3 regions of the Bacillus sp. AK124 genome follow, and region 3 is predicted to be linked to each of the others. Evidence: predicted binding sites of a transcription regulator. Region 3 holds the regulator's gene; each other region holds the start of a gene.

Region 1 (10,329 bases), 1.7 Mb from region 3:
CGATGATCACGCGGCCTTCACCGAGGCGGAGCGCCGTTTCGAGCGAGTCTGTGAGACGGGCTGCTACCCCTTCTTTTATAACGATACGGTCGACGACGACTTCAATCGAATGCTTTTTATTCTTTTCGAGCTCGATGTCTTCTGAGAGGTCGTTCATTTCGCCGTCGATCCGGACTCTCACATAGCCTTGTTTTCTGATTTGGTCGAGCACCTTCACGTGCGAACCTTTTCTTCCCGAGACGATCGGCGCGAGCACCTGGATCTTCGTGCGCTCGGGATATTCCAAAATTCTGTCCGTCATCTGTTCGATCGTTTGCGAGGTAATTTCAATGCCGTGAACCGGGCAGACCGGCTTTCCGATTCTGGCAAACAGCAGCCGGAGATAATCATAGATTTCCGTCACCGTTCCGACTGTCGACCGGGGGTTCCGGCTCGTCGTTTTCTGATCGATGCTGATCGCCGGCGACAGGCCTTCGATCGCATCGACGTCGGGTTTGTCCATCTGTCCTAAAAACTGGCGGGCATACGCGGAGAGAGACTCGACATAGCGCCGTTGCCCCTCTGCATATATCGTATCGAACGCAAGGGATGATTTCCCTGATCCCGAAAGACCTGTCAGCACGACAAGCTGGTCCCTCGGAATAGAGACATCGATATTTTTCAGGTTGTGGGCCCTTGCACCTTTCACCTCAATTCGTTTCGTTGCCATTCTCCATTCATCCTTCCGATTTTAACTCTAGGAGCAAGTCGCGAAGCTCAGCGGCACGTTCAAAGTCAAGCGCTTTTGCGGCTTCCTTCATGTCGTTTTCCATTTGAGCGATCACTTTTTCCCGCTCTTTCTTCGTCATCTTCGAAAGCTTCGGCTCCTCTTTTGCTTGATATTCTTCCTGCTCTTCAGCAGCATGAGTTGCCCGGATGACGTCCCTGATCTTTTTGTTGATCGTTTTCGGCGTAATGCCGTGTTTATCATTATAGGCCTCCTGCTGTTCGCGGCGGCGCTTCGTTTCATTGATTGCGATTTCCATTGAGTTGGTGATTTTGTCGGCATACATGATCACGCGGCCTTCGGCATTTCTGGCGGCGCGGCCGATTGTTTGGATGAGCGAACGCTCAGACCGCAAAAAGCCTTCTTTGTCTGCATCAAGGATGGCGACAAGTGAAACCTCCGGAATATCGAGTCCTTCCCTCAGCAGGTTGATGCCAATGAGAACGTCATGCTTGCCGAGGCGAAGGTCGCGGATGATCTCGATCCGCTCCAGCGTTTTAATCTCGGAATGCAGGTACGTGACCTTGATTCCGATTTCTTTCAGATAATCCGTCAAATCCTCGGACATTTTTTTCGTCAGCGTAGTGACGAGGACGCGTTCATTCCGCTCGATTCTCTGCTGGATTTCGCCGATCAGATCATCGATCTGCCCTTCAATCGGCCTTACCTCAATGATCGGATCAAGCAGCCCCGTCGGCCGGATGATCTGCTCTACCATTTCAGGCGTATGCTCAAGTTCATAAGGGCCCGGCGTAGCCGACACATACACGATGTTGTGAATGTGCTTTTCAAACTCTTCAAACCTGAGCGGACGGTTATCCAAAGCGGAAGGGAGCCTGAATCCGTGATCGACGAGAACCTGTTTCCTCGCCTGGTCTCCGTTGTACATTCCTCTGATCTGCGGCATGGTGACATGCGACTCGTCTATGACCATCAGGAAATCGTCCGGAAAGTAATCGAGCAGCGTATATGGAGTCGAACCTGCCGGACGAAGCGTCAAATGCCTTGAATAGTTTTCGATGCCCGAGCAAAAGCCCATTTCGCGCATCATTTCCAAATCGTATCTCGTCCGCTGTTCCAGACGCTGGGCTTCAAGGAGCTTGCCTTCTTCACGAAGCGCTTTAAGGCGCTCTTCCAGCTCCTCTTCAATGTTTATGATCGCTTTCTTCATCTTTTCTTCCCGCGTGACGAAGTGGGAAGCCGGGAAGATCGCGACGTGTTCCCTCTCCCCTAAAATTTCGCCTGTCAGGGCATCCACTTCCCTGATTCGTTCGATTTCGTCCCCGAAAAATTCAACCCGGATGCAGTGCTCATCCCTTGAAGCCGGGAAAATCTCGACGACATCGCCGCGCACCCTGAATGTTCCGCGCTGAAAGTCGATATCATTCCGCGCATATTGGATGTCAACGAGCTTTCTGAGCAGCTCATTTCGCTCGATTTCCATTTCCGCTCTGAGCGAGAGCACCAGTTCCCTGTATTCCTCTGGGGAACCCAAGCCGTAAATACAAGAAACACTCGCCACAATGATGACATCTTTGCGTTCAAAAAGAGCAGACGTGGCAGAGTGCCTTAATTTATCAATCTCATCGTTAATGCTGGCATCTTTTTCGATAAATGTATCAGTCTGAGGCACGTAAGCTTCAGGCTGGTAATAGTCATAATAGCTGACAAAATATTCGACTGCGTTGTTTGGGAAAAATTCCTTAAACTCGCTGTACAGCTGTCCGGCGAGCGTTTTGTTGTGGGCGATGACGAGAGTCGGTTTGTTGACTTCTTTAATCACGTTTGACATCGTAAACGTCTTTCCTGTACCGGTCGCCCCCAAAAGCGTCTGATGCTTTCTGCCTTCATTGATTCCTTTGACAAGCTGATCAATCGCTTTCGGCTGATCCCCCTGGGGCTGATAATTCGAGACTAATTCAAAGCGGTCTTTCACAAAAAAGCCTCCGTTTCTTTACGAAATCTTCCTGCTTATTATTTTAACACACCCGAAGTAAAAATACGAACTAAAGTTCGGTTTCTGTGTTTTCCCACAAAAGCCGGCCCTTCCTGATCTATCAAAAAACCCCTCCTTTTTGTCATCAAAAGCAGGGCTTTACGGCAATCATTCTTACGATTTCTATGAGTCTTCCTTCTTTTCGCCCGCCTTTTTCGCCGCATAGAGTGAACCGGCCACGAGCGAGACGATATCAAGTCCTACAATAAAAAAGGTTTCCGTATAACCTTTTAAATATGAAGCGAACAACAGCGCTGCGGTCAGCGCAATCCCGACGTAATGGTTATAGGTCACCCTTGTAAAAAACAAGACAAGCAAGAAAGGAAATATCAGTGCAAAAACGGCTTTTGTAAACACAAAAACCCTCCTCACGTTTCTTGATCTTATTCGATTATATTAAAGAACAAAGAAACGGACAAACATGGACACTCATTCATTTTGTCCATTATCATGCCGCGTTATTCGGAATCAGACGTTAAAAGGCGAAAAAGAACGAGATTCCGGCTGCCAGGAGGTTCGGCATGGCGAAAACGGCGAGTGCGTTTGCCAGTTTGCCGTTCCACTCCCTGTGCTCCTTCGTTTCCGAATCGTGATTTCCCTTGAACCGGTCACCGCTGACAAATACGCCGGAACATAAAGCAGACAGCAGAATTGCGCCTAGTCCGGCGGATCCCGAAACTTTGAAAATCAACGTCCAATCCCCGGCCGCAGCCGAAATCAATACAGCTATCAAACAAACAAAAACACCGGCGAGAAAAGCCTTTTTCATCAATCATTCTCCTTCAATCGGTTCTATCCATCATCCTAGCGGAACGTTTTGTAAAAGACAACCAAAAAGATTCCCCAAAAGGAAAAGCAAAAGCGCCCGAAAAAGCGGCGCTTTATTAACATCAATTATTCTGTTTCTTGTGAGGCGGCTGCCTCAGCGTGCTTCATCGCCGCATCCTCTTCTTTTACAAAGATGATGCCAAGCTCATGATGCTCTCCTTCATATGAAGCTCTTTGTTCAAAACGAATTTCATTGTTTAAACCGACGACTTCAAGTTTGAAGAAAGCACGGTTCTTTTGAAGCGCTTCGTAGAAGTCCGCCGCATTTTTCACTGAAATCCCGTTAACCTTCGTGATGATTTCGCCGATCTTGAGACCGAGATCGGCTGCCGGCGTGTTCGGAATAATGCCGAGCACCACGAGCCCCTGGTCTCTCTTTGAAAAATGGAAAGGGGCGGAATTATCGTTCATCCGCTGTTTCCATGATAAAAAGGCCCTTCCTGCGATCGCCGCTCCGGCGGCAAGAGCGGCAAGCGGCGTCCACCATACGCTTCCGGCCGCGAGCAGCAGAATGATAATACCAAGCACGCTGATGCGCTTCGCTGTAATTTTAATGCTTTCAATCGGAAGCGATCCTTGAACTCTTTGGCCGAAGCCGATGAAATAAGGAATCCAGAGGAGCTCAAAGCCTCCGTTAAATGACAGAACGGGCCACCACGGAACCGATGATTCGATCGCATGTCCCGGAATGAGAATGAACAACGGCAAAAGCCAGGTTCTGCCCGCAATCTGCTGGCCGATCGGGAGCCCTCTTTTGCTCATAACGATCGCAGGGGAAGTTTTGATATGTGCCGTTTTGTAGACGAGCACTCCTTCCGCTACCAACAGAAGTCCGAGCAAGACGGCAGCAGCCGGCCAATTCGCGAGGGACAGCTGCGGAAGTAATGCGTCAAGCGCTCCGAAACCGGTGTATTCGATACATAAACCGGCGACGATGCTCACGCCAAGCGTATATGCCGCTGACAGCAGACTCTGTCTGAAAGTTAAAGCTGCGGCAACGCTGACCGCCGCTATTAAAACCAGCATACCCATCGGCAGATACAGCCCTAAGCCGAACGAAACAATGGACAGCACGAGTCCCGCCAAGAGTCCTTTAGAATATGTAAACTTAAACTCGTCATAAATATCTTCAATACGCGTATGAAACGTCTTTCTTTCACGTTTGATCCGGGCATAGCCGTAAGCAAGACTCATGATCATCATAAAATAGAAGAGCGGGTGCAGAAAAAACAATCCTGCTCCTTTTAAAAGTTCAATTAAGCTTTCTTCAACTGACAAGGGAACGTTCACCGCCTCAGCCAAGCATTTCAGGCCGCCTTAAATACGGCAGCTTTTTAACGTTGGATATTTTAGGGAAACCCAGCTTGTCTAAAGCGTCGGCACGAGGAAATGACGTGCGGCCGTTCAGGCGGGATGCCTGAGCCGTCAGCCGCAGAAACTTTCGTCATGATGCTTTAACGCCGGTGCTTTTTAAGCGCATTCGTGACGACAAATGCTGGCACCTTTAGGCAAGCTGGTGCATTTTATTATTATTCTAACAAATAATAAAATGCTTGGGTATGGTAAACGTGAGGTTTATTTCTCCTGGCTCATCCAAAGCGTCACATTCGACAAAGAAAAGTCTTTCAGGTAATGATTGACTTCGACATCTAGAATATCTCCTATCAGCTGCATTGACCGCTTGATATCGGTCAGATTGATGCCGAGCCGCTTGTGGTTGTCCATCAAGTAGTTGAAATAAAGTTCCGCGCAATCCTCATTGATATCCTCCACACTTTCGACCGAAGTGTAGTTTACGAGGTATCTGCTGAACAGCATAAGCAACCCTACTGCCTTTGTAGCGGAAAACGTAACGTCTTGTGATCGAACTTTTAACTGCTCCACTAATTCATAGTATTTTTTCTCTCTCACAATACTTGCCCTTTTCAATCGTGTACCCCCATTTATTATTTATATATAAGAAAAGCGCAAGCGTCAGACGACTCCACCAACAGAGACGAAGAACGCAAACCGCGCTAACATTCTCCGCAAAAAAAATGCACACATTATAATTCTTGAAAAAGCTTTGGTTCTATTTTAAAAAGTTTTCCTTAGTTATACAACTTGCAAAAGTTACATTTTTACTGCATCTTTACATCCTTATAAAGTCTCCCATACACTTATGTTATCGGGTCAATTCTATTCATTATGAATGTTTTTTTTATGAAAAAACAAAAATTTTAGGTAAAAAGATTGAGAATTTATTTTCTGAGAATAAAAAAAGTGAGGACATCCTGTGTCCTCACTTTTTGTTAAACAGCACTTTTAATGCGGTTTGCAGCTGAAGATCGTTCTTTTCTTTCATCTTTTTCTCTTCAATCCGCAGGTTCATTGTATTTGCCGTTTTTTGGTCAATGATGCCCGTTTGTTTCAGCTTGTTTTCAGCCTGAAACGCCATGACGGCTTTTTTTGTGCCTTTACTGTAATAGCCGTCTTCCCGGCCGGGGACAAACCCGAGTCCTTTCAGCAGGTGCTGTGCCCGCTTAATTTCATTGTTGTTCATATCCGGCTTGAGAGGCTCCTTCAGCTGTACAGGCCCCACCGAGAAATATGCAGGCTGGGCGACTGGAACGGTCGGCTGAATTCCCTGCTTATGGATCCAATTCCCTTTAGGCGTCAGCCATTTATACAGCGTCAGCTTAATATTGCTTCCGTCTCCCATCGGAACCGCTTGCTGGACGGTTCCCTTTCCAAAGGAAGGATCGCCCACCACGTCGTAACCCTCGGCTTCTTTTAATGCACCTGCAAGAATTTCCGACGCTGAAGCGCTGCCCTTGTCCGTAATCACGCTCACAGGATATGGTTTTTTCTCTTTTAATTTTGAAAAGTATTGTTTTTTATTTCCGTTTCTTTCGGCGATTTGTATATATGGATGATCTTTTGTCACAAAATGTTTTAAAATGTCTTCAACGCTTTGCAAGTATCCGCCCGGATTGCCTCTTACATCCAAAACGAGCCCTTTTATTCCCTTTTTCTCAAGCTTTTTCAGTTCAGCAGTAAAATCTTTTGCCGTATGTTCGGAAAAGGAAGATATTGCGATATAGCCGACAGGTTTTTCCTGTATTTTTTTAATGGAAGCAAATACCGTTTCCAGCGGAATTTCATCGCGCTTAATTGTAAATGTCAGCTGATCTTTCATGCCGGGCCGATGAACTTTCAGCGTAACCGTCGATCCCTTTTTGCCCCTGATCTTTAATACGGCGTCATTCAAATCCATTCCGGCCATGGACTCGCCGTCGATACTGATGATTTCATCGTTCGGCTTTAATCCGGCTTTCTCTGCCGGAGACTGTTTAAAAGGAGAAACGATAATGATTTTCCTGTCTTCCATTCCGATTTCTGCGCCGATTCCTTCAAAAGAGGAATCAAGGGAATCTGAAAACCGCTTTGCCGTCTGTTTATCCATATAAACCGAGTATGGGTCATTCAATGTTGAAAGCATGCCCTGTATGGCTCCTTCCAACAGCTTTTCCCTGTCGACCTGCTCTACATATTCATTTGAAATCAGGTCATATGCTTTCTCAATTTTCTCCAATTCGTTTCTGGCGGCAGCCGCTGATGCTTTTGGAACGGCATCATGAAACGGAATCGGACCGGCGCCTGTTACCAAGCCGCATAACAGGCTGAGCGCAATGATGAGCCGTGCAATCTTCTGATTCATCCTATACCTCCTCTTCTGCCTGCACTATGTTTTGTTGCTTGAAGTATTATGCGCAAAAACCGCCCGTATCATGTAATCGATTTTCCATTCACAGCAAAAAAACTGCCGGATTGCCGGCAGCTTTTGCTTATATAGTCTTCACACGCTTGATGATTTCTTCTGTCACTTCATCCGTCGTACTTGAACCACCGATATCAGGCGTCAAGTAACCGCTTTTTAGAACGTCTTCGATCACGTCAAGCAATCTGGCACCGAGTTCTTCTTCTCCAAAATGATCAAGCATCATTTTAGCTGTCCAAATTTGGCCGATCGGGTTTGCAATTCCTTTGCCGATAATATCCGGGGCAGAGCCGTGCACAGGCTCAAACATGGACGGATATTTGCCGTTTACATTGATATTGGCGGCCGGCGCCACGCCTATACTCCCCATAATCGCCGCCCCGATATCGGTCAAAATATCACCGAATAAGTTGCTGGCAACAATGACGTCAAGCTTCTCCGGCTTCGTTACAAAAAAGGCCGACAGCGCGTCAATGTGCTGCGAATCAGCGGTAATGCCAGGGTAGTCTTTTGCCGTGTTCGCAAAGACTTCATCCCAAAAAGGCATTGAATATACGATTCCGTTCGATTTTGTTGCGCTTGTGACATGCTTTTTCCGTTTAGCCGCCAACTCAAATGCAAAGCGCATCGCCCTCTCCGCCCCTTTTCTTGAAAAAACGGCATTTTGGATGGCGATTTCATCTTCATCTCTGAAGATTCTGCCTCCGATCGAGCTGTATTCCCCTTCACTGTTTTCCCTGACGACAAGAAGATCGAAATCTTTTGGATTGGCCAGCGGAGACTTGATTCCTTGCAAATATTTCGCAGGTCTAACATTGATGACCTGTTCAAATTCGCGGCGGATTTTAATGAGCAGCCCCCATAGGGAAATATGGTCGGGGACAAGCTTGCTGTTTCCTACCGCTCCAAGGAAGATGCTGTCGAACTCTTTCAGCTGCTCCATACCGTCATCGGGCATCATTTCCCCGTGTTCCAAATAATACTCGCAGCTGTATGGAAACTCCGTAAACCGAAATGAGAGTCCTCCGTGAACATCAGAAACCGCTTTCAAAACTCGCTGTGCAGCAGGTACGACTTCTTTTCCTACTCCGTCACCGGGTATGCTGGCAATGTTGAATACTTTCATTAGATCATCCCCTATTCAAATAGTCGACTGTCGACAGGTGTCACTTTCATTCTATACCTTGTGTTATTTTCTGACAAGAACAAATTTTGAAGCATCTCGATTTGAATAACAAAAAGCCGATTCGGTCCATTTCCGGACGAATCGGCTTTCATTTTTAAAGCGGTATATAATTGGCCGGGTCAACAGCATTGGATTTCGCGTTGTTCCAAAGGCCTTTATGAATTTCAAAGTGAAGATGCTGCCCGTAGGATTGGCCTGTATTTCCCATCGTTCCGATCACTTGTCCCTGTTCAACACGCTGGCCTGTCTGCACTTTAATCGAAGACATGTGAGCGTAGACCGTCTGATATGTTTGCCCGTTGATATTATGGGTAATAAACACAACATTGCCGTAGCTGGACGAGTAATGGGCGTTATAGACCGTTCCGGCGGCTGCCGCATGAATCGGAACACCTGAACCGCGCTTGGCGATATCTACGCCGAAGTGATTCCCGAGCGAACGATTTCCGAACCCGGAAGTAAATGTGCCGGAAGCAGGACGGATAAAGCCTGAGCTGCTTGGTGCCGACGGTTTAGAAGAAGAGGCTTCCGATTGGCCGCTTGAAGCCCGGCGGCTCGCTTCAGCTTCCTGCTTTTTCCGATGCGCCTCTTCAGCTTTGATCGCTTCATCCTGACGCTTTAAAATTTCTGCTTCATTTTCGAGTGAACCAAGTTCTTCATGCGCATGATCTTTATCTTGCTTCACTTTTTTCATGACGTTTGCTTTCTCTTTTTGCTGCTTGTCGAGCGTCTTTTTTAAATCTTCCAGGTCTTTGAGCGCTTTTTCAAGGCTTTCAAGATCCTTGCTCAGCTTTGTCTCCTTTTCCTCAACAAGCTGAAGATCGCGCTTTTGCTCTTCCATCAGGTCTTTATCAGCTTCGACAATTGTCGAAACCGCACCCGCACGGCTGATGAAATCCCCAAAGCTTTTCGAGCCGAGAAGCACATCTATGTATTGAACGGAACCGCCGTTTTCCTGCATGGAGCGAACCCGGTCTTTCAATATTTTATTGCGTTTTTCAATCTTTTCTTTAAGCTTTTTGATTTGCTTTTTCAGCTCTTCAATGCTTTTCTTTGTTTGGTCGATTTCTTCGTTTTTCTTTTCCAGCTTTTCATTCGTGTTCGTCATCTGACGGTCGATTTTCTCGATCTCGCTTTTCAGGCCTGCTTCTTTTGATTCAAGCTTTGAAAGCTCCTGTTTCTTTTTCTCGAGTTTTGACTCGTTTTCAGATTTCTTGCTTTGAACGTCGCTCTTTTCTTTCTCCAAGTCTTCATAAGCTAAAGCATGGTTGCTTTTTAGGGGGATCAGCACTGCCGACGATCCGAGCACAGCGGTCAGCCCCAGCGTCATAAGCTTTCTTTTCAACCTTGGTTCCTCCTTGCCTTCAGAATCAAGGGAGCCCGGCGCTTTGCAGGCATCCCAGCTTTAAACATGATACAACCGGCGAGAGCGCCGGTTTAAACTTTTAAGAATTTGCGAATCGACATCAAGCTTCCCCATACACCGATAACGGCTCCGATCAGCACAAGGATCGCTGAAATTTGGAAGACGAACGGATTGTACGGCAAGAGCTGTATGAATGTGCCCTGAACTTTCGGAGCGATCCACTTAACGGCATGATGATACGTTCCGAGCAAAATAGCGATCGGAATGATAGAACCGCATACGCCTAAGAGCAGACCTTCAATGAAGAACGGCCAGCGAATGAACCAGTTTGTCGCGCCTACAAGTTTCATAATCTCGATTTCTTTGCGTCTTGCAAAAATCGTGATTTTGATCGTATTAGAGATTAAAAACATCGCCGTAAACAGCA
Region 2 (10,329 bases), 530 kb from region 3:
GCCACCAGGAAAGGAACGCCGCAAATAGTGACAGCAGACAGGATTGCAAAAGTGAAAAACGGCTTTTCCGCTCCAAAGGCGTCCAGCAGCATTCCCCCCGCCCAAGGGCCGATCACGCTTCCCAGCTGGGTGAAGCCTATAGCCCCGAAGTAAGTGCCTTTCAGCTCAGGCCGGGCAATCCGGTCGACCAGTAAATCCATCATCGAAAAGAGAAGCACTTCCCCGATCGTAAACACGATAATGATCAAGACGATGGACCATAGATCGTGGAAAAACGAGAGGCTGAACAGGCTTCCGCTAATCAGCACATTTCCGGCAATCAGCGATAAAATCGGTGAAAACCGTTTGGCGATATGTACGATCGGGTACTGTACGACAAGCACGGCCAAGGCATTCAGCGTCAGCATCATACCGAACACTTTCGTTCCGTCTTCGATGAACGGGCTGGCCGCCATGTATTGTGCGAGCGTCGATGTGAAGTGGGAATACCCGAATAAACAAAGAATCGAACCGATTAGTGTAATCGTAAATACCCGGTCTTTTTTTGTCACCTCCAGCGCGTCCCGCACTTTTATACGCTTATTCCGCTCAGTTGCCGGTACGGTGTGGTGTTTAAATTGAATGACCAGCACCGCCGCATAAATAAAATAAATGAAAGCCGCAATGAAAAACGGCAGCGTCGTTTTCGAAGATCCGAGGTACAGGCCTAAAAGCGGACCGAAGACGACGCCGAGGTTGATCGCGGTATAGCGGAGATTAAAGACGAAAAGGCGCGTTTCGGGTTTGGATACGTCTGAAAGCAGCGCTCTTGAAGTCGGTTCAAACAAAGCGCGGCATAATCCGTTTAAGGCATTCATGACAAAGAATGTCCAGACATGATCGGCGAGCGCGAAACCGGCGAACACGAATGTCCAGCCGAAAATCGAAACGAGCATGATGGTTTTCCGGCCGAACCTGTCTGATAAGTACCCGCCGTAAAAGCTTGCCGCAATTCCGATCAGAGAGCTCGCTGCAATGACGGCGCCGGCAAAGCCGGAAGAGGCGCCTTTCACTTGTGTCAAATAAATTGCTAAAAAAGGGATGCTCATGGCTGTGCCCATACGTCCGAAAATGGTTCCGACAATAATGGTCCAGCTGAGCGGGTGGATGTTCTGCCATTTTTGTTTCATGATAAACTCTCCGTTACGTTTTTATTTGTTTATCATACATGAAACAAATGGCGGTGAATAGAGGAATTTCTATATGCTGGGTGATCAAAAGGAGAACAAGCCTTGATTTGTGACATAATCATAGATGACATCTTCGATATGGGCATGCAGCCCCTCATTCGGTTCCTCGATCCGCCTTTCCTGCAAAGCCAGCTTCAGGATTTCTTTTTCGCCGGGGCTGAGCGGATCGGTTGCAACATTGCGTCCGTACTGCTTCAGCGCCTGTCCGAGCATTTTTTCAATCAGTTTCTCATCCATTTGTCTTTCTCCTTTAGGAGCGCTTTTTCTTTTATCTTACTAGGAAAAAACGAGGTTCTCAAGGGAGCTTTCAATTTGAGCCATTAAACCGGATGCGGCAGCATTCCGAACTGGAATGATCCGCCATGTCACCTTCTTTCCAAAGAAGGTGTTTTTTGTTGCTTTCAGCCAGGATTTTCTTTGGATAAAATTACGCCTGGAAATCGAACGTATATTCGGAGTATAGTATTCATACACTAATTGTGCGAACATCAGTTCTTTTTGGAGGGAGAGAGATGGATTACGGTCAATATCCGTCGCGTTCGGTTTTGTGCGTTGATATGCGGAGCTTTTATGCAAGCTGTGCCGCAGTCCTGCTCGGACTTGATCCGATGACTTGCCTGCTGGCGGTTGTCGGAAACACGGAGCGGCAGGGGAGCATCGTTCTCGCTGCTTCTCCGGCTCTGAAAAGAGAGTTCGGCGTGCAAACGGGAACAAGGCTTTATCAGCTGCCGGATGATCCGCGCATCAAGCTGGTCAATCCAAAGATGGGGCTGTTTGTCCGTGTTTCTACAGAGCTCACCCGGCTGTTCTGCCGCTATGTGCCGCCTGATGCCATTCATACGTACAGCGTGGATGAAAGCTTTATTCAGGTGGACGGTGTTGAGAGCATGTGGGGAGACGCCCGAACGATTGCGATGAAAATTCAAGATGATATGGAAAGGGAGTTTGGCCTTCCCTGTGCTGTCGGAATCGGACCGAATCTGCTGATGGCAAAGCTGTGCCTTGACCTTGAAGCGAAAAAATCAGCAGACGGAGTGGCCGTTTGGGGCTACGAAGACGTGAAAACGAAGCTGTGGCCGCTGTCTCCGCTGCGCCGCATGTGGGGAATCGGCTCCAGGCTGGAAAAGACGTTAAACCGGATGGGGATTTTTACAGTCGGTCAGCTGGCTCACTATGATCTCAAGCGGCTTGAGAAAACATTCGGGGTGATGGGAAACCAGCTCTATTATCACGCTTGGGGCATCGACCTTTCAGCGATCGGAGCGCCGCTCTTGGAGGGGCAGGTCAGCTATGGAAAAAGCCAGATTTTGCTTCGCGATTACCCGAATCCGGAGGAAGTCAAGCATGTCATTCTTGAAATGTGTGAAGAAGTGGCCAAAAGGGCGCGCGCCCACCGCCAGGCGGGCCGGACCGTCAGTCTTGGCGTCGAATACAGCCGCGATGAGCTTGGCGGCGGGTTTTACCGTTCAAAAACAATGGAAAGCCCTTCAAATGTCACCCTTGATCTATACCATACATGTCTGGCATTGTTCGAGCGGTTTTATGCCGGCAAAACGGTTCGGAAAATTTCCGTCTCTTTGTCCAATATTCAAGACGATACCAATATGCAGCTTGATCTTTTTCGTCCCGATCAGGAAAAGAAGCGGCAGCTCGGGTACGTGATGGACGGCATCAGAGAACGGCACGGATCAACAGCGCTTTTGCGGGCCGTTTCCTATACAAACGCCGGGACGGCCCGGCTGCGGTCAAAATTGGTCGGAGGCCATCAGGCATAGAAAGGAGAATCATTTATGCTTCGCGACAGAGGCAGTATCAAATGGGTTTCCATGATGCTGCCTGAGCACGTGGAATTGCTCAGGGAATATCATGAAAGCCTTCAAAAACTCAAAAAACCGATCCTGGATGAACAAAAATATGAAGAATTTAATGAAATCATTTGTGAAGCGATGGCAGAAAACAGAATGTTGCAATTTGCCTATTATCGGCAGGGGGAAGTGAAAACGCTGGCCGGCCGGATTCACTATGCCGACGCCCTGAAAAGGGAGCTGCGGATCGTAAGCCGGGCGGATGAAATATGCATTTTAAAGATGGAGGATATCATTGAGATTGAATACGATTGTCGTTTATAATAGAATCAGTATTCGGAGGTGGATAAAATGGTAAATGACATTCATTTGCCGACTGCAGCGTCTCATGCAAAGCCTGTTATCTTGAAAGGCGATACTTTGCATGAGGCGGGGTTATAAACAAATCGCCTAAAAAAAGCAAGGTATCATTTCTGATCATCCGGCTTTGCACCTTATTTTTAAATATAGATCCATAAATAAGGAGCTGGCAGAAATGAAGACACCTTTTATCAGAAATGACCAATATAATTTTATTAAGTTTCAAACGGACAGCCTTGTTCAGGGACATGCGAACATCAATGACGAAAACGTACTTGACGTTTTGAAATGCAATGCGCTCGATCAAGTGTTCAACCTGTTTCCTGATCTCAGCAGCGATCAAAAGTCTTTGCTGCAGAAGATGGCAGAAGTGGAAGACAGCGGTGAAGCGATGCGCTTTTTAGCCGAATTAAAGCCTCATGTCATTCCATTTCAGCGTATAACAGTAAAAACCGCTAAAAAGCTATTTTCTAAAGTGAAGAAGTTAAAGACGCCCGATTTTGAACAGATGGATTTCAGCGGATATTCCTACCTGGGATGGAATGATGCAGGATCAGGCAGAAAGTACATGATTGTGGATGCCGGCGGAAAGCTGACCGGAATACACGGCACCATCAAATCCAGCAATAAAAAAGGAATCTGCGCGATATGCAACAGGACCGAAGAGATCGGACTGTTCATGGCCCGGGTGAAAAGCGGGAAAGAAACCTATACAGACAGAGGCAATTATATTTGCTGTGACAGTGAAACATGCAATCAAAATGTGATGACGCTGGATCATCTGAACCATTTCGTCGCACAATTAACGAAAGAATAAACGAGAACCCCCCCGGCTAAGCTTTAGCCGGGGGGTTTTATGATTTGGCTTTTAGCCTGCCTCTTTCGCAGCACTTCGCTCTCCGAAGAGACGGGTGGTCAGCCCGGGAACAGCCATACATAAGAATACGGAACGTCCAAGGCTGAATAAAAGAAAAGCGAGCCACAGCCCATGGTTTCCGAAAGCGGGCACAGCGGTAAAAAAGGCGGCCAGGAAGACGAGAACAGCCAAGAACATTGAATTTCTGACCGGGCCTATTTCAGTCGCTCCTGTAAAAATCCCGTAAAAAACGAGTCCGAAACTTGCGGCCAAAGGAAAGAGAGCGATCCAAATATCATAGGTTTTCGCTGCTTCCAAAACGCTTTCAAGCGGTGTAAACAAGGGAAGGATTACACCTTTCAAAAGAAAGTAGCCGACTGAAAGCAGCGCGGCCGAGATCAGCGACCACTGGATCGAAAGGGAAAGCGTACGGGAATAAAGTTCCCGATCCATTCTTCCAACGGCTTTCCCGGCAAAAATGCTCGATGCATTGGCAAATCCGTCAAACACATAAGCCATCATATAATGAATTTGAATTAAGATCGCATTTGCGGCCAAAACTTCAGCGCCGAAGCCGGCTCCTTTAGCCGTAAACAAATTAAAAACCGTTAAAAGGCACAATGTCCGAATCAATAGATCGCGGTTGACAACCATCATTTTTTTAAACGGTTTCGGGTCGAACAAAACCTTGACGGACGGCAGCTTAAACCGCATGGCGGCATTCGTTTTCACAAGCAAGCAGCCGATCAGGCAGCCCGTCACTTCCGCAATCAAAGTGGCTAGAGCGATGCCGTATACTTCCATGTGAAAGACGTAGACAAAAACGATGTCAAGCACGATATTCAAGACGTTCATCGAAATCTGCAAAAGCAATGTCACTTTGATAAGGGACATTCCCATCAGCCAGCCGAGAATGCAATAGCTGATTAAAGCAAATGGAGCGCCCCAAATCCTCAGCGAAAAATACTGCGAGGCGAATTCAGCGGTATGGCGGTCAGGCTGTATCAGCGTCAGCGCTGCGTATTCAAGCGGTTTTTGCAAGAGAATGAACATCAGTCCGGCAAAAACCGCGATGCAAACAGGCCGGGCAAGAGCCAAAACGCTCTCTGATCTGTTTTGGGAGCCGAGCGACTGAGCAGCGAACCCCGATGTGCTCACCCGCAAAAAGCCGAGGAGCCAATACATCGTATTAAAAATCATCGTTCCGACTGCAACACCGCCGATGTAAGCAGGGGAGGAAAGCTGCCCGGCTACCGCCGTATCGACCGCCCCCAGCAAAGGAGTGGTGATCGTTGAAATGATCAGCGGAACGGCGAGTGCTAGATAATGTCTGTGATTCATCTCTTATGACCCCCCTTAGGATTCAAACACCTGAAGCAGCTTTTTGGCATATGGGTGCCTTTCGGCAGAAAAAAGCTCTTCTTTTTTAAATTGATCGGCAATCTGCCCGTCTTTCATGACCATGATGCGATGGCTCATAAAGTGGACAGCGGCCAGATCATGGGAAATAAACAAATAGGAAAGCCCCATATCATCCTGCAAATCTTTGAGGAGGTCGAGGATCTTCGCCTGACTGGTGACATCCAGGCTTGCCGTAGGCTCATCAAAGATGATTAAAGACGGGTGAGTGCTGATGGCTCTGGCGATTAAGGCCCTTTGGAGCTGCCCGCCGCTTAATTCATGCGGATAGCGGTCAAGGAGGCTCGAGGGAAGGCCGACCATTGAGAACAGACGCTCAGCCGTCAGACGGCGGCTGCCTTGGAAGTCCTTTAAAAATGGCGGTATGTCTTGTTTGGAAACATCAAGCGGCTCCATAACTGAATCGATAATATTGAGCTTTGGATTCAATGATGCGGCCGGATTTTGAAAAACAGCCTGCAGCTTTCGGCGCAGTCTTCGGGTCTCTTTTTTGTTTATGCCGGGAAGCGGATGTTGATGAAGCCGAATCTCTCCGTGATCGATTTTTTCGAGCAGGAGAAGGCAGCGCGCGAGGGTGCTTTTCCCGCTGCCGCTCTCGCCGGCGAGCCCGAGGCATTCGCCTTTTCGAATGGAGAACGATACATTGTCAACCGCTTTGTGGCCGCAAGCGTAATGTTTTGTCAGATTGCTGACAAAAAGAACGGTTTCTGCTGAATGGGTCATCACGCACCTCCTGTTCCCGCCAGCGCCGCTTCCTTTGTTTCAGGCGCGGCTGTCAGCCTCGGCGGAGGATTTTTCAGCGGCGGGACGGCTGCGAATAAACGTCTTGTACATTCATGTGCCGGTTGTCTGATTAAATCAGCGGTTAAACCGCTTTCGACGATTTCTCCGTTTTGCATGACAGCGGTTTGATCGGCGTACCTTTTGACAAGCCGGAGGTCATGAGTGATAAAAAGGATGGCGCAGTTTGTTTTGGCGCGCATCACGGTGAGCTGTTGCAAGACGTCCGCTGCCGTGATGCTGTCTAAAGCCGTTGTCGGTTCGTCTGCGATGAGAAGCTTCGGGCGGAGCACCATCGCTTGAGCGATCGCGGCCCTTTGCAGCTGCCCGCCGCTCAATTGAAACGGGTAGCTTTCATATACTCTGTTTTCCGGCAGAGAAACCTCCCGAAAAGCGCGGAGAATCGCTTCTCTTCGCTTGTTCTTAGACCAATCGGTATGCGTTTTGACCATTTCGTCAATTTGTCTGCCAATCCGTATAAAAGGGGTGAATGCTCCGTGACAGTCCTGAAAAATACAGGCGATATCTTTTCCGCGCATGCGTCGGAGCGCTTTGCGGCCGGCTTGAAGCATCTGGCGGCCCTCGAATATCGCGTCTCCGCCGGACACCGTTAGTCCGTCCGGAAGCAGCCCGGCTATGGCCGAAGCGGTCAGGCTCTTTCCGCTGCCGCTTTCCCCGAGCAGCGCGAACCATTCCCCTTCATGAATCGAGAAGGAAGCATTTTTGACAATGGTGTGCTGTCGGGAGCTGATTGATAAGCCCTCAATGGATAACATCGGCATGCTAAGAAACTCCTTTCTTGTGTTTAACGTCAAACCTGTCCCTTAAACGATCACCGTACAGGTTGGACAACAGAACGATGAACATGATCGCAAGACCGGGAATCACCATAAGCTGAGGCGCATGCAAAAAGTAATGTTTTCCGTCATTCAGCATGGCGCCCCATTCCGGGTATGGAGGCTGAGCACCCAGTCCGATATAGGACAGGGCAGCAATCATTAACACCGTTTTTCCGATATCAAGTGTCGCAAGTACGGAAACGTTGCCGAGAACATGGGGCAGCAAGTGCTTTTTTAAAATCGCCCCGGAGCCTAAGCCAGTCAGCTCGGCCAAGGCGATGTAATCTTTTTGTTTTTCCGAAAACACCGTGCTGCGGACCAGCCTTGCATAGCCGACCCATTTGACAGCGACAACGGCTAATATTAAGTTCATCAGACCGGGGCCAAGCAAACCGCTTAAAACAATCGCGACAATATAGTCCGGAAACGCCATGACCGCGTCAACGATTCTCATGATCATCCGATCCAGCCGTCCGCCGAAAAAGCCGGAGACAAGCCCGACGGGAACGCCTATGAAAACGGAGATCAGAATCGCGGCCAAGGCGGTGCCGACCGTCGCTTTCGCACCGGCGATCATTCGGGAAAATATATCTCTGCCCAAATGGTCTGTCCCGAGCCAGTGCTGCAAGCTGATCGGCTGGAGACGGTTGGCCATATCTGTGCGGAGCGGATCGAACGGCAAAAAGAAGGGGACGGTGAACAGCGCCGCGGAAAACAGCAGCACGAACCACAGTCCTGTTTTGGTTCGGAATATAAGTTTGACGTTTTTTCTCATCGGCGTCCAGCCTCCTTTAAGCGAATTTCCGGATTGAGGTACCGATAGGAGAGGTCGACCAAAAGATTGATCAGGACAACCGTGATCCCCATGAAAAGAATGTACCCCTGAATGATCGGATAATCACGCTGAACGATGGCGTCAACGACAAGCTTGCCGACGCCGGGATATGCAAACAGGACTTCAATAATCACCGTGCCGCCGAGCAGGCTGCCGAGGCTGACCCCGAATATCGTGATGACAGGGACAAGACAGTGGCGAAACGCGTGAAAGAAGAAAATTCTCGCCTCGCTGATACCGCGCGCCCTGGCTGATCTGATGAAATCCTGACCAAGGCTTTCGATCAAGCTTGACCGTACAAGGCGGACATAAACGCCCGACATCGCGATCCCGAGCGTGAGAGAGGGGAGAATCAAATGTTTAAACGTTCCGGCTCCCATCGACGGCAGCCAATTCAGCCTGACGGAGAAGAGATCGATCAGTATCAATCCGAGCCAAAAGCTTGGGAGCGCGGCTCCCACTAAAGCGAGCAAGCGGCCGAGATGATCGATCCACCGATCCCGGTATAAAGCGGAAAGCGTTCCGACCGGCACGGCGATCAGCAGCATGACGAGAAGCGATGCGCCGGTCAGAAGCAATGTCGCCGGGAATTTCCGGCTGAGCTCGTCGATGACGGGTTCGTGTGTTGTATAGGATTTTCCTAAATCAAATTGGAAAAAGCGTTTAAACCAGTTCCAATATTGAATATAAACCGGTTTGTCCAAACCGAGCTCCTCTTTGAATGCCTCGATCTGCTCGTCTGTTACCGCTACATCATCTACGCGAAGCATCTGTTTCACCGGATCACCGGGAGCTGCTTTCATAAATACAAAGCTGATAAACGAAAGCAGGAATAAGAATAGAACCAGTTCAAACAGCCGCTTAGCGATCTGCTTCATTTCGTTTTCACATCCAAATCTTTCGTCAGCATATAATACTCACTTTTGCTCGTTTCCCAATTTAATACACCGTCTCGGTATGCCGTGATGTTTTCGGGAGTGACGATAAAAGAGTTCAATGTCTCCTTCTCGATCAATTCAGCTGCTTTTTTAGCAAGGCGGTCTCGCTTCTCTTTGTCGATTGTGCGGTTGAATTCCTCAATCCATTTGATCAAGGTTTGATTTTCGATGCCGCTGTAGTTTAAAGCGCCATTCGGTATATAGGCGGTGTTCAGCAAATAGCCGGCATCGCCTCTGGGCGCGGTCATCGAGCTGTATGTCGCCAAATCCCAATCATCGTTCTTCGCCAAATACTCATCGATATTTTCGACTTGTTGAATCTTAATCGAAATGCCCAGTTCCTTCGCATTTGATTCAAGAATTTGTGCGATTAAAGGCAATTCCGGACGAGACTGATAGGTTAGCAGTGTAAAAGATAAGGCTTGTCCGTCCTTCACGGCTTTGCCGTTTTCAAGCTCGTAGCCGGCTTTTTTCAGCTCAGCTTTTGCCGCTTCCAGTCCGCTCGGCTTTTGAACCGTACCGGCGGAAAACGGGAAATCCGCTAAGAAAGGTCCGTCTGCCGGCTGAGCATGCCCGTTCAAAATGCTTTCAGCGATTTCTTTGCGGTCCAGTAATGCGTCGAAGGCGCGGCGCAGGTGACGGTCAGCGAAATGATCCTTCTTTGTATTGTAGAGAATCTGGTGAACGCGCAAGCTCGGCACCGAATCAACGGTAATCGATGAATCTTTTTGAATTTGGTCAATATCCTCCACGCTCGGTCTGTAAATAATGTCGGCATCTTTTGATTGGAGAGCCATGACGCGGGCGTTTGCGTCTTCATTAAACGAAAATGTGACGTGCTTCAGCTTCGGTTTGCCGTCCCAATAATCGTCATAGCGTTCTAACTCTATTTTATGGCCGGCCTCAAAAGAGGAAACTTGAAAAGGGCCCGTCCCAACGGGCTGTTGAGAAATGTTTGCTGCGCTGACGTCAATGATCGATGTGTTTGGATGAACCAATTCTGAAGGGAATTCGGGAAAAGGCTCCTTTGTTGTAATCGTCAATGTTTGTCCTGCAGCTTTGATTTCTTTAATTTTTAAGGCGTTATTCATCGCTTTGCTCTCGCGTATCGTCCGTTCTAAAGACGCTTTTACCGCTTTGGCATCTGCTTTTTTGCCATTTTGAAACGTCAGATTGTCTTTAAGGGTGAAGACCCATGTTTGTCCGTCTTTACTTTCCCAATCCTTGGCAAGCCAAGGTTCGATGGAAAGGTCAGCGCTGATTTTGAC
Region 3 (10,329 bases):
TTCACCAGAAAAAGACCGAAGTAATATAACCATCCATAATATCTCCAAATTGAGATTTATTAAATTGAAATGTTTTAAGTTTATTCTAGCAAGGAATAATAATGGCAGCGAAACACTTCAAGGGGGTGGTTCTTAAAAGGTTTGCCGAAAAGAAAACAAAAAAGCAGGTGTGAAAACATGGGATTTTTAGACAAACTATTTAGAAAATCAAAGGAGCTGGATCATATGTCAAATGTAAAATTAGCTGTAGTTTTTTATAGTATGGGCGGAACAAACTATCAATTAGCCAAATGGGCTGCAGAAGGTGCAGAAGAAGCAGGTGCTGAAGTCAGAGTTTTAAAAGTACAAGAATTGGCTCCGCAATCAGCCATTGAGGGAAATGAAGTGTGGAAATCCACTGTTGATGCAACAAAGGACATTCCAGTCGTATCCTCAGAAGATATAGAGTGGGCAGATGCTATTATATTCAGTACACCAACACGCTTTGGCAATATGGCATCCCAAATGAAACAGTTTCTTGATACACAAGGCGGACTTTGGGCAAACGGAAAGACAGTAAATAAGGTTGTAAGCGCAATGTCCTCCGCTCAAAATCCACATGGTGGTCAAGAAGCAACAATTTTGTCCTTATATACTTCAATGATGCACTGGGGAGCTATTATTGCTTCTCCGGGATACACTGATCCTGTCCTCTTCGGGGCTGGCGGAAATCCATATGGAACGAGTGTTACAGTCGATCAAAACGGGAAGATGATTGAAGACGTGGAAGCTGCAGTGAAACATCAAGCTAAACGCACAGTGACAGTAGCTGAATGGGTTAAAAAGGGCAATCAACAATAATTGAAATTTAATATTTTTAAAAGAGCCAATCATTTGGCTCTTTTTTTAGTATGTGCCCAGCTGATAGTTGGTTCGGCATGCCGCTTCGTCTTCATTTGACTGCGACCACGCCATGATATACGCGGCATAAAGAGTAAGATATCCGACATATCCTTTAACGATGCCATTGATTTCGCAATTGCAATGATAAAATTTTTTCTATTACATTTTAAAAAAATGAAACTTTAAGTTCATATGAACGTAAACATAAGTGAAATGATTTTATTTAGTCATACGATCAATCAACAAATGCAAAAGGGGTGAAACAAAAGTGAAAGTCATGATTGGTTCGATCATATTGCTATCCATTATAGGGTTTGGCGTATGGCTTATGTTAAGCCCGCTTTTTAAAAAAGTCGGAAGCGGGGCGAGCAAAATAAAGAAAACGCTGGAGGATGACAAAGATGAATGAAAAACAACCAAAGAAGAATAAAAACAAAACGCTGCTCGGCGGAATCATTGTCGCTGTTGCTTTAATTATCGGAGGATTCACGGCTTCCTTGTTCATCGAGAAAATTCCGAACGGATATGTCGGCGTCGTTTATTCTCCGAATGGCGGGGTGAAATCGGAAACGCTTGATCAAGGCTGGCATTTAGTCGGACTGTTTGACAAAGTCACAAGATATCCGGTGCGGATGCAGACTGTAAACAATCAGGATATTCAAGTGGCTACTTCTGATGGCAAAAACATCTCAATGGACATCGCCTACAACTATGTCGTTCAGCCTGATAAAGTCGTAGAATTGTTTAATAAATTCGGAGCGGTCGATATTGAATCAATCGAAAACAGCTACTTGAAAACAAGGCTGTGGGACGCTGCAAGAAAGTCGATTTCCAAATACTCCGTCATTGATACATACGGACAAAAATCATCTGATGCCGCCGCAGAAATCCAAAAAACATTTGCAGATGATATGAAGGGGCTCGGCTTTGTCATTGACGATTTAACACTCGGTGTGCCAAAGCCTGATAAAGCGACCCAGGAAGCGATTGACGCGCGCGTGAAGTCTTCGCAGGAACTGGAAAGAACGCAGACAGAGCTGAAGATCGCCGAAGCGGAAGCGAAAAAGAAAAAGATCGAAGCCCAAGGTATTGCCGAGTATAATGAAATTATTAAAAAATCGATGTCAGATGAAATGATCAAGTATCAATGGATCCAAAAATGGGACGGAAAAATGCCTAAAGCGACAGGATCGAATTCCCTGATCCAGATTCCGACCGATGAAAAAGGAAAATAAAATGAAAAAATCCCTTGCTAAGGGATTTTTTTCGTCTCGGTCGCCCGTATATAATAGTGTTAACAATCGCTTCTGGACAGGGGGGAAGATGATGTTTGCTCCGGATGCCATTCTCCGTACGTGGAGAAGATTCGACGCTTTTCCGATGGAAACGCTGACAAAGGCATGGTTTTATCATCAGGGAGGGGATCAGAAACAGCGGAACGTCTCAATGATGAAGGAACACCACCAAGAGTACGGCATTGCCGGCAATTGCTTTGACCTTTCGATTTGGCTGCTGGACGAGTTTACAAAAGACGGAGTGGAAGCTTTTCCGATCGGCCGTTCGTTCAAAACAGAACGCGCGCATGCCGCAGTCATCGCGCTTGATGAAAGAGGACGGCGCTTTTTATGTGATCTGGGAGATCAATGGCTGCAGCCGATTCTGATCGACTGCGAATGTGAAGATTATACCAGTGAAAAGCTGGACGGTTTTTTCCCGGCAGCACAAATTCAAGTCAAGCCGACAACCGGCGGAGTTAAGGTCCTTTACCATCGGCCGAACGGAAAGGTGTCAACTCAAGTCTACTCTACAGACCCTGTTGACATGTCCGTTTTTTGGGAGGCGGCTGAATGCTCGCAAGCGGCATTGAAGCCTTCGCCATTACTGGAATGCAGAATTCAGTTTCAACATGAAATCGCGCTTTGGGAATTCAGCGGCTGGGACATATATCTTAGCACGAGCAAAGGATTATACAGAGAAGCGAAGCCGGACACAATTGAAGGCTGGACTGAGAAAATCCATGATGTCACCGGATACGATAAAAATGTTATCAAGAAAGCGTTGGAGATTTATCAAACCCGCGCATGATCTTAAATCTTGAAAAAAACTCATTTTATACATATCATGTGGAAAGAGGAGAGGATAAGATGAGCCATTATGACCAGCAATACAATGCAATCATTCAAAAAATTATTGAATCAGGGATCTCCGATGAAGAATATCAGGTCCGGACGAAGTGGGATTCAGACGGAACGCCGGCTCATACGCTGAGCATCATGAGCGAAAAAATGCGGTTTGACAATTCGGAAGTGCCGATTTTGACGACGAAGAAGGTGGCGTGGAAAACGGCCATCAAAGAGCTGCTTTGGATCTGGCAGCTGAAATCCAATGATGTTCAAGTTTTGAACGATATGGGGGTTCATATTTGGGATCAATGGCGGCTTGAAGACGGCACAATCGGAGCAGCCTACGGCTATCAATTAGCGAAGAAAAACAGAACGGTTAACGGGCAGAAAGCCGATCAAGTGGATTATTTGCTCCATCAGTTAAAGCATAATCCGTCTTCACGCAGGCATTTGACCATGCTGTGGAATCCCGATGACTTGGACGGCATGGCCTTGACGCCCTGCGTCTATGAGACGCAATGGTATGTGAAAGAAGGAAAGCTCTCTTTGGAAGTAAGAGCGAGAAGCAATGACATGGCGCTTGGCAACCCGTTCAATGTGTTCCAATATAACGTCTTGCAGCGCATGATCGCCCAAGTCCTCGGTTATGAGCTGGGCGAATACATCTTCAATATCGGCGACTGTCACATCTATACCCGTCACATCGATAATTTAAACATTCAGATGAAACGCGAGCAATATGAAGCGCCGAAGCTGTGGATCAACCCGGACATCAAAAACTTTTATGACTTTACAATCGATGATTTTAAATTAATTGACTATAAGCACGGCGACAAGCTGACATTTGAAGTTGCCGTATAAACAGGCGGATTTTCCGCCTGTTTTTTTGTTGTGTGAATGAATCATTTTTAAAAAATACAACGATGAAAAAATTTGCATATCCGGCAGCCGCATGTTTCCTTACGGCAGCCGTGTATACGTTTAGAGCGGACGCAAAAAGTACATGCAGTTTTTCACGGGTATGACCCGAGCATTTAACTTACGTTTATTTACACAATCTAAACGTCTTTTTCACAAAGAGCCCGAAAAGCAAAAACAATTCTCTCTTAATCTGTTAGTGACACCAGCATATACAAGAGGAGGTTGTTTTTGTCATGATCAAAAAATGGGCGGTTCATCTGCTGTTTTCCGCATTGGTGCTGCTTGGGCTTTCGGGAGGGGCTGCATATTCTCCTCAGCATGCCGAAGGCGCTGCAAGGTATGATGACGTATTGTATTTTCCGGCATCGCGCTATCCTGAAACAGGTGCTCATATAAGCGATGCGATCAAAGCGGGCCATTCAGATGTCTGCACAATTGAAAGATCTGGAGCGGATAAGCGCCGTCAGGAATCATTAAAGGGGATTCCGACTAAGCCGGGCTTTGACCGTGACGAATGGCCGATGGCCATGTGTGAAGAAGGGGGAAAAGGAGCGTCGGTCAGATATGTCAGCTCATCGGATAACCGCGGAGCCGGCTCCTGGGTCGGGAACAGGCTGAGCGATTACGCTGACGGGACGAGAATTTTGTTTATCGTTCGATAAAAGGGAGACAACGATAAATGTTTCCTCAAGGAAACATTTTTGTTGACAGGAAAACTTGTTTGGGGGATAATGGTAATGTAAGCATATGATCAATCCCTCTGTTTCAGGCTCGCATCCTTCATTTCCGTATGGATGTGAGCCTGTTTTTTCGTGCGAAAAAAAACCGCCGACCGGCGGTTTTGCTGATGAGTCCGTTTTTTAATGAACCGTGCGGAATACGCCAATGACTTTTCCGAGAATCGTCACATTCTGGAGGATGATCGGTTCCATCGTCGGGTTTTCCGGCTGAAGGCGGATATGGGTTTCTTCCTTGAAAAACCGCTTAACAGTCGCTTCGTCGTCTTCGGTCATCGCAACGACGATATCTCCGTTGTTTGCGGTGTTCTGCTGTTTGACTATCACATAATCCTGATCAAGAATTCCGGCATCGATCATGCTTTCGCCCATGATCTCCAGCATAAAGACATGCTCATCCGGCGGCGCCAGGCGGTCTGGAAGCGGAAAGTATTCCTCAATGTTTTCGACTGCGGTAATCGGCGTACCGGCCGTCACCTTTCCGATGACCGGGACATTGACAACCTGGTTTTTTGGAATGTGAATTTCTTCCTCTGTATCGAGAATTTCGATCGCTCTCGGCTTCGTCGGATCCCTTCTGATCAATCCCTTCGTTTCAAGCCTTGCCAAGTGGCCGTGTACCGTTGAACTTGACGCCAGGCCGACCGCTTCTCCGATCTCCCTGACGGAAGGCGGATAGCCTTTGCGTTTCACTTCTTCTTTAATGAAACGCAAAATATCAAGTTGTCTTTTTGATAGCTTCGTCATTTTTTGCACCTCAAAACGTCGATTTTAGCTAGATTATAGCATGTTTTTCCTTTGAGTACAAACATAGGTTCGAAAAAAACGATTGACAGAAACATTTGTTCGTATGTATACTGAAATCATAAAACCGAACAAACATTCTGGGGTGATGGATATGAAAAGAGAATCATTGATTTTTGTCAGTCTGTTTACTGCTGTGATCAGCTGCTGTATTCTGTTTGTGTCTTTTGCCGGTAAAATCGAAGAAAGAAAGCAATATGTTAAAATAGAAGTGCAGGAAGGCGATACATTGTGGGAGCTGGCCGACCGGATCAAAGGCGGAAAACCCGCTGACAAACAAAAATTCATCGAATGGGTCGCCGATAAAAACAATCTGCCGACCTCCGTTATTAAACCGGGCGATGTTTTGGTCCTGCCGGTAGCCAAACAGCACTCCGATCAATATCAGCTTGCAGTTGTAGAATAAATGATTGAGGGGATTTCCATGAATGCGATTATTTACACCAGGGTAAGCACTGCGAAGGAGCAGCAGGAAACCTCATTAAAACGGCAGGCTGAAGAGCTCCAGTCGCTTGCCGCCGAGCACGGGATGAACGTCGTGAACGTCATTTCCGAACAGGCGAGCGGATATGAGATGGACCGCGACGGCGTCTTCGATCTGCTCGAGGAAATCAAAACATCAGACATTGACGCAGTTTTAATACAGGATGATACGCGACTTGGAAGAGGGAATGCCAAAATTGCCCTTCTTCACTGTTTATATAAAGAAGGCGTTCAAATCTACACGCTGGCTCACCGGGGAAAACTTGAGCTTTCCGAAGCGGATTCGATGGTTTTGGAGATTGTCGGCATTGTCGAAGAATACCAGCGGAAAATACATAACCTGAAAATTAAGCGGGGAATGAAGAAGGCGGTCGAAAACGGCTACCGCCCGGAGAGGAATCTGAAACACCGCAATGAAGGCGGCGGGAGAGAGCGGATCGAAGCGCCTCTTTCAGAAATCGTCAGGCTCAGGGAGAACAAGCTGACGTTTGCGGAGATTGCAGCCGTGTTGAGAGGGTTCGGATACAGCATTTCAAAAGCAACCGTTCACCGCCGCTACCAGGAGTATAAGGACGGCCTTGCAGACTAATCTGTTGTCAAACGAAAGCGGATTTAGTAGTATGATGGATATATACCGAATCAAAGGAGTATCTTATGATTTCTAATGAAAAAATAGCCAGAATTAACGAGCTTGCCAAAAAAGCAAAGAGCGGATCTTTAACAGACGAAGAAAAAGCAGAACAGCAGAAGCTTCGCCAGGAATATCTTCAAGGCGTCCGCGCGTCTATGAAAAACACGTTGAAAACTGTGACGATTGTTGATCCTGAAGGTAATGATGTGACGCCTGAAAAGCTCAAACAGGAAAAAAGAAACCGCCGATTGCATTAATTTGGGGAATACGCCGATATCGTATTCCCTTTTTGTATATACTACAATTTAAAATGAAGGCAAAGATTCGTCATTTTTCACTGCTTTTGAGCTGAAATGGTTGTGAAAACCGATGGGTAGATTTATGATAAGAAAGTAGAGTCCATACAGGAAGGGGATCATAATGAAAACGATTGAATTAAAATCTGTCGCAACAATACGAACACTCTCCATAGACGCGATTGAAAAAGCTAAATCCGGTCACCCCGGCATGCCGATGGGGACTGCTCCGATGGCTTATGCGCTTTGGACAAAAATGATGAATGTCAGCCCTGAAAATCCGAATTGGTTTAACAGGGACCGTTTTGTGCTGTCCGCCGGACACGGATCAATGCTTCTGTACAGCATGCTTCACTTAAGCGGGTATGACGTTTCAATTGAAGACCTCAAGAATTTCCGCCAATGGGGAAGCAAAACGCCTGGACATCCGGAATTCGGACATACTCCTGGTGTAGATGCGACGACAGGCCCGCTTGGCCAAGGAATCGGAATGGCTGTCGGAATGGCGCTTGCTGAACGTCACCTTGCGGAAACTTACAACCGTGACGACTATCGCGTCGTTGATCATTATACATACAGCATTTGCGGTGACGGAGACTTGATGGAGGGAATTTCATCGGAAGCGGCTTCGCTTGCGGGACATTTGAAACTCGGCCGTCTCATCGTGCTTTATGATTCAAATGATATTTCGCTTGACGGTGAATTAAACCGCTCATTCTCTGAAAATGTGAAGCAGCGTTTTGAAGCGATGAATTGGGAAGTGCTTTATGTTGAAGACGGCAATAATATTGCCGAGATTACGGCGGCCGTCGAGAAAGCGAAACAAAATGAAAAGCAGCCTACATTAATTGAAGTGAAAACAACGATCGGTTTCGGCTCTCCAAACCGCGCGGGAACATCCGGCGTTCACGGTGCTCCGCTTGGCTCAGAAGAGGCGAAATTAACGAAGGAAGCGTATGAGTGGACATACGAAGAAGATTTTCATGTCCCTTCTGAAGTGTACGAACACTTTAACGAAACAGTGAAAGAAGCGGGCAAGAAAAAAGAGGCGGAATGGAACGAGCTGTTCTCCGCATACAAGAAAGCCCACCCGGAACTTGCCGAAGAGCTTGAACTTGCGATGAAGGGCGAGCTTCCTGAAGGTTGGGATCAGAAAGTACCTGCGTATGAGAAAGGAAGCAGCCTTGCTTCGCGTGCATCCTCTGGGGAAGTATTAAACGGAATCGCACAACAAGTGCCGTTCTTCTTTGGCGGATCCGCTGACTTGGCCGGCTCCAACAAAACGACAATCAAAAACGGCGGAGATTTTTCAGCGAGAGATTACGCCGGCAGAAATATTTGGTTCGGTGTACGTGAATTTGCGATGGGAGCAGCTTTGAACGGAATGGCTCTCCACGGTGGCCTTCGCGTATTCGGCGGAACGTTCTTCGTTTTCTCCGACTATCTGAGACCTGCGATCCGTCTTGCGGCATTAATGGGGCTTCCTGTCACATATGTGTTTACACATGACAGCATTGCCGTCGGAGAAGACGGACCGACTCATGAGCCGATTGAACAGCTGGCATCACTTCGTGCGCTGCCGAACTTGTCCGTCATCAGACCTGCAGACGGAAATGAAACAGCAGCAGCCTGGAAACTGGCGCTTCAATCAAAAAATCAGCCGACTGCGCTTGTGTTGACACGTCAAAACTTGCCGACAATCGATCAGTCTCCTGAAGCAGCTTATGAAGGCGTTGAAAAAGGTGGATATGTCGTTTCGAAAAGCCAAAACGAAAAACCGCAAGCGATCTTGCTTGCGAGCGGATCTGAAGTTGGCCTTGCGCTTGACGCACAAAGCGAGCTGAAAAAAGAAGGCATTGACGTATCCGTTGTCAGCGTTCCGTCTTGGGATCGTTTCGACAAGCAGCCGGCCGAATATAAAAACGCTGTTCTTCCAACTGATGTGACAAAGCGTCTCGCAATTGAAATGGGATCACCGCTCGGATGGGAGAGATATACCGGCACTGACGGGGACATTCTCGGAATCGACCATTTCGGTGCTTCAGCTCCCGGCGAAACGATCATGAAAGAATACGGTTTTACGCCTGCGAATGTAGTTGACCGGGTGAAAAAACTGTTAAATCGCTAATCGGGCATATGAAAGAGAATGATCTGCGGATCATTCTCTTTTTTTCATTTCGACAAAATTAGTCGCTTCTTTTATCATCATCAGACAATTATTTCTAACCCCCTTTTGTATAATAGAAAGCATATATTCTTCGATACAGGGGGATGAGACAGTGATGGAACGCCATTATTATACGTATTTGATAGAAGAGGAATTTGCCAGCCATTATTTTGGAAGAGAGTCTGTCATGTTCAAGCTGTTTTACGATTATCATTGGACGAGCCCCGATCAAAAGTCTCCATTAGCCGCCAAGCAGATCGAGTTCATTACAAAACCGATTCCCGCAGCCCATATACACAAAAGAATGAAAATGAACCTCTGCCGGGAAGACTATACACAAGTTGACTATGTATACAGATTGATTGTTCCAAAAGGAAGCGCTTCTTTTATTATCAAAGACCGACATATTGAGATTTTGGCGAAGGGTCCATTCGATGCCGAAACGGTATTCTTTGAGGTTTTGCGGAAAGTAAGTCCGTGTTTCCTTGCGATGGATTTTAATATGAAACGTTACGGCTGGCTGAACCCTGTGAAAGAAAGAAATTTTGTATAAAAAAAAGAATTTGGACTGTAAATGTTGTATAATAGCGTTTGGTTTAGTACACTTTATACGAGACAACATGAAGGAGGAAATTAAATGGATTTATGGGTTGTCATCCTAGTGGGCGTTTTAGCTTTGCTCGCAGGTGTTGCACTCGGATTTTTTATTGCTCGTAAATATATGATGAACTATTTGAAAAAAAATCCGCCAATTAATGAACAAATGCTGCGCATGATGATGATGCAGATGGGTATGAAACCATCCCAGAAGAAAATTAATCAAATGATGAAAGCCATGGAAAATCAAACGAAATAATACGAATGCGATTATGACATAGAAGGAACATGGTTATAAAATAAAAAACCCGCTTCCGGGTTTTTTATTTTGATCTATGATTATTGTGTATGTCCGAGAGATAGTTTTTGGTATTCCAAAAGAAGGATATCCAGCTGCTGGCTGTGCTGAATGGTGATATGTGAAGTCATGCCGTTTGTCATGACGATTTTTAGCAGCTCTTTTCTTTTTTCCTCAATTTCATGAAGCAGATTTTCTTTCATCACAGGAATTTATCCTTTCTTCTGTAAAAATCATCTTTTTGTTGCCTACTAAATGTTATTATATCCATATATAGGTTCCTTTTCAATTCTGAAGGTGATAAGGGTAAATTGTCAAAATTGATTATATAAAGAAATTCGTGAAATCAACATCCTTTTTTGTGATATGTTAGGAAATTGAAATGTAATT

Evidence for each region. Region 3 encodes LexA, which represses DNA repair genes until DNA is damaged. Its sites were predicted from a motif close to CGAACATATGTTCG; they were not measured.
Region 1: the regulator LexA is predicted to act here: its motif matches at 2,769-2,782, upstream of uvrB (excinuclease ABC subunit UvrB).
Region 2: the regulator LexA is predicted to act here: its motif matches at 1,671-1,684, upstream of M1E06_RS08930 (Y-family DNA polymerase).

What each region holds. Positions count from the first base shown of each region.
Region 1 is NZ_CP096378.1:616,343-626,671, reverse strand. Features, by position in the region: gene uvrA (excinuclease ABC subunit UvrA) at 1-709, opposite strand, end outside; gene uvrB (excinuclease ABC subunit UvrB) at 717-2,702, opposite strand; gene M1E06_RS03000 (CsbA family protein) at 2,886-3,119, opposite strand; gene M1E06_RS02995 (DUF5316 domain-containing protein) at 3,238-3,531, opposite strand; gene M1E06_RS02990 (PDZ domain-containing protein) at 3,657-4,892, opposite strand; gene swrA (swarming motility protein SwrAA) at 5,166-5,519, opposite strand; gene ctpB (carboxy-terminal processing protease CtpB) at 5,872-7,290, opposite strand; gene M1E06_RS02975 (tartrate dehydrogenase) at 7,418-8,476, opposite strand; gene M1E06_RS02970 (murein hydrolase activator EnvC family protein) at 8,631-9,881, opposite strand; gene ftsX (permease-like cell division protein FtsX) at 9,974-10,329, opposite strand, start outside.
Region 2 is NZ_CP096378.1:1,790,747-1,801,075, forward strand. Features, by position in the region: gene M1E06_RS08920 (MDR family MFS transporter) at 1-1,169, opposite strand, end outside; gene M1E06_RS08925 (YqzH family protein) at 1,254-1,466, opposite strand; gene M1E06_RS08930 (Y-family DNA polymerase) at 1,742-3,004, shown strand; gene M1E06_RS08935 (YolD-like family protein) at 3,020-3,358, shown strand; gene M1E06_RS08940 (FusB/FusC family EF-G-binding protein) at 3,570-4,211, shown strand; gene M1E06_RS08945 (MATE family efflux transporter) at 4,263-5,591, opposite strand; gene M1E06_RS08950 (ABC transporter ATP-binding protein) at 5,607-6,392, opposite strand; gene M1E06_RS08955 (ATP-binding cassette domain-containing protein) at 6,392-7,231, opposite strand; gene nikC (nickel transporter permease) at 7,233-8,063, opposite strand; gene nikB (nickel ABC transporter permease) at 8,060-9,001, opposite strand; gene nikA (nickel ABC transporter substrate-binding protein) at 8,998-10,329, opposite strand, start outside.
Region 3 is NZ_CP096378.1:2,322,510-2,332,838, reverse strand. Features, by position in the region: gene M1E06_RS11605 (flavin reductase family protein) at 1-24, shown strand, start outside; gene wrbA (NAD(P)H:quinone oxidoreductase) at 226-840, shown strand; gene M1E06_RS11595 (hypothetical protein) at 1,151-1,291, shown strand; gene M1E06_RS11590 (prohibitin family protein) at 1,284-2,117, shown strand; gene M1E06_RS11585 (hypothetical protein) at 2,206-2,967, shown strand; gene M1E06_RS11580 (thymidylate synthase) at 3,027-3,866, shown strand; gene M1E06_RS11575 (NucA/NucB deoxyribonuclease domain-containing protein) at 4,160-4,588, shown strand; gene lexA (transcriptional repressor LexA) at 4,787-5,410, opposite strand; gene yneA (cell division suppressor protein YneA) at 5,562-5,873, shown strand; gene M1E06_RS11560 (YneB family resolvase-like protein) at 5,892-6,539, shown strand; gene M1E06_RS11555 (DUF896 domain-containing protein) at 6,605-6,838, shown strand; gene tkt (transketolase) at 7,002-9,005, shown strand; gene sirA (sporulation inhibitor of replication protein SirA) at 9,160-9,597, shown strand; gene M1E06_RS11540 (YneF family protein) at 9,682-9,900, shown strand; gene M1E06_RS11535 (aspartyl-phosphate phosphatase Spo0E family protein) at 9,981-10,142, opposite strand.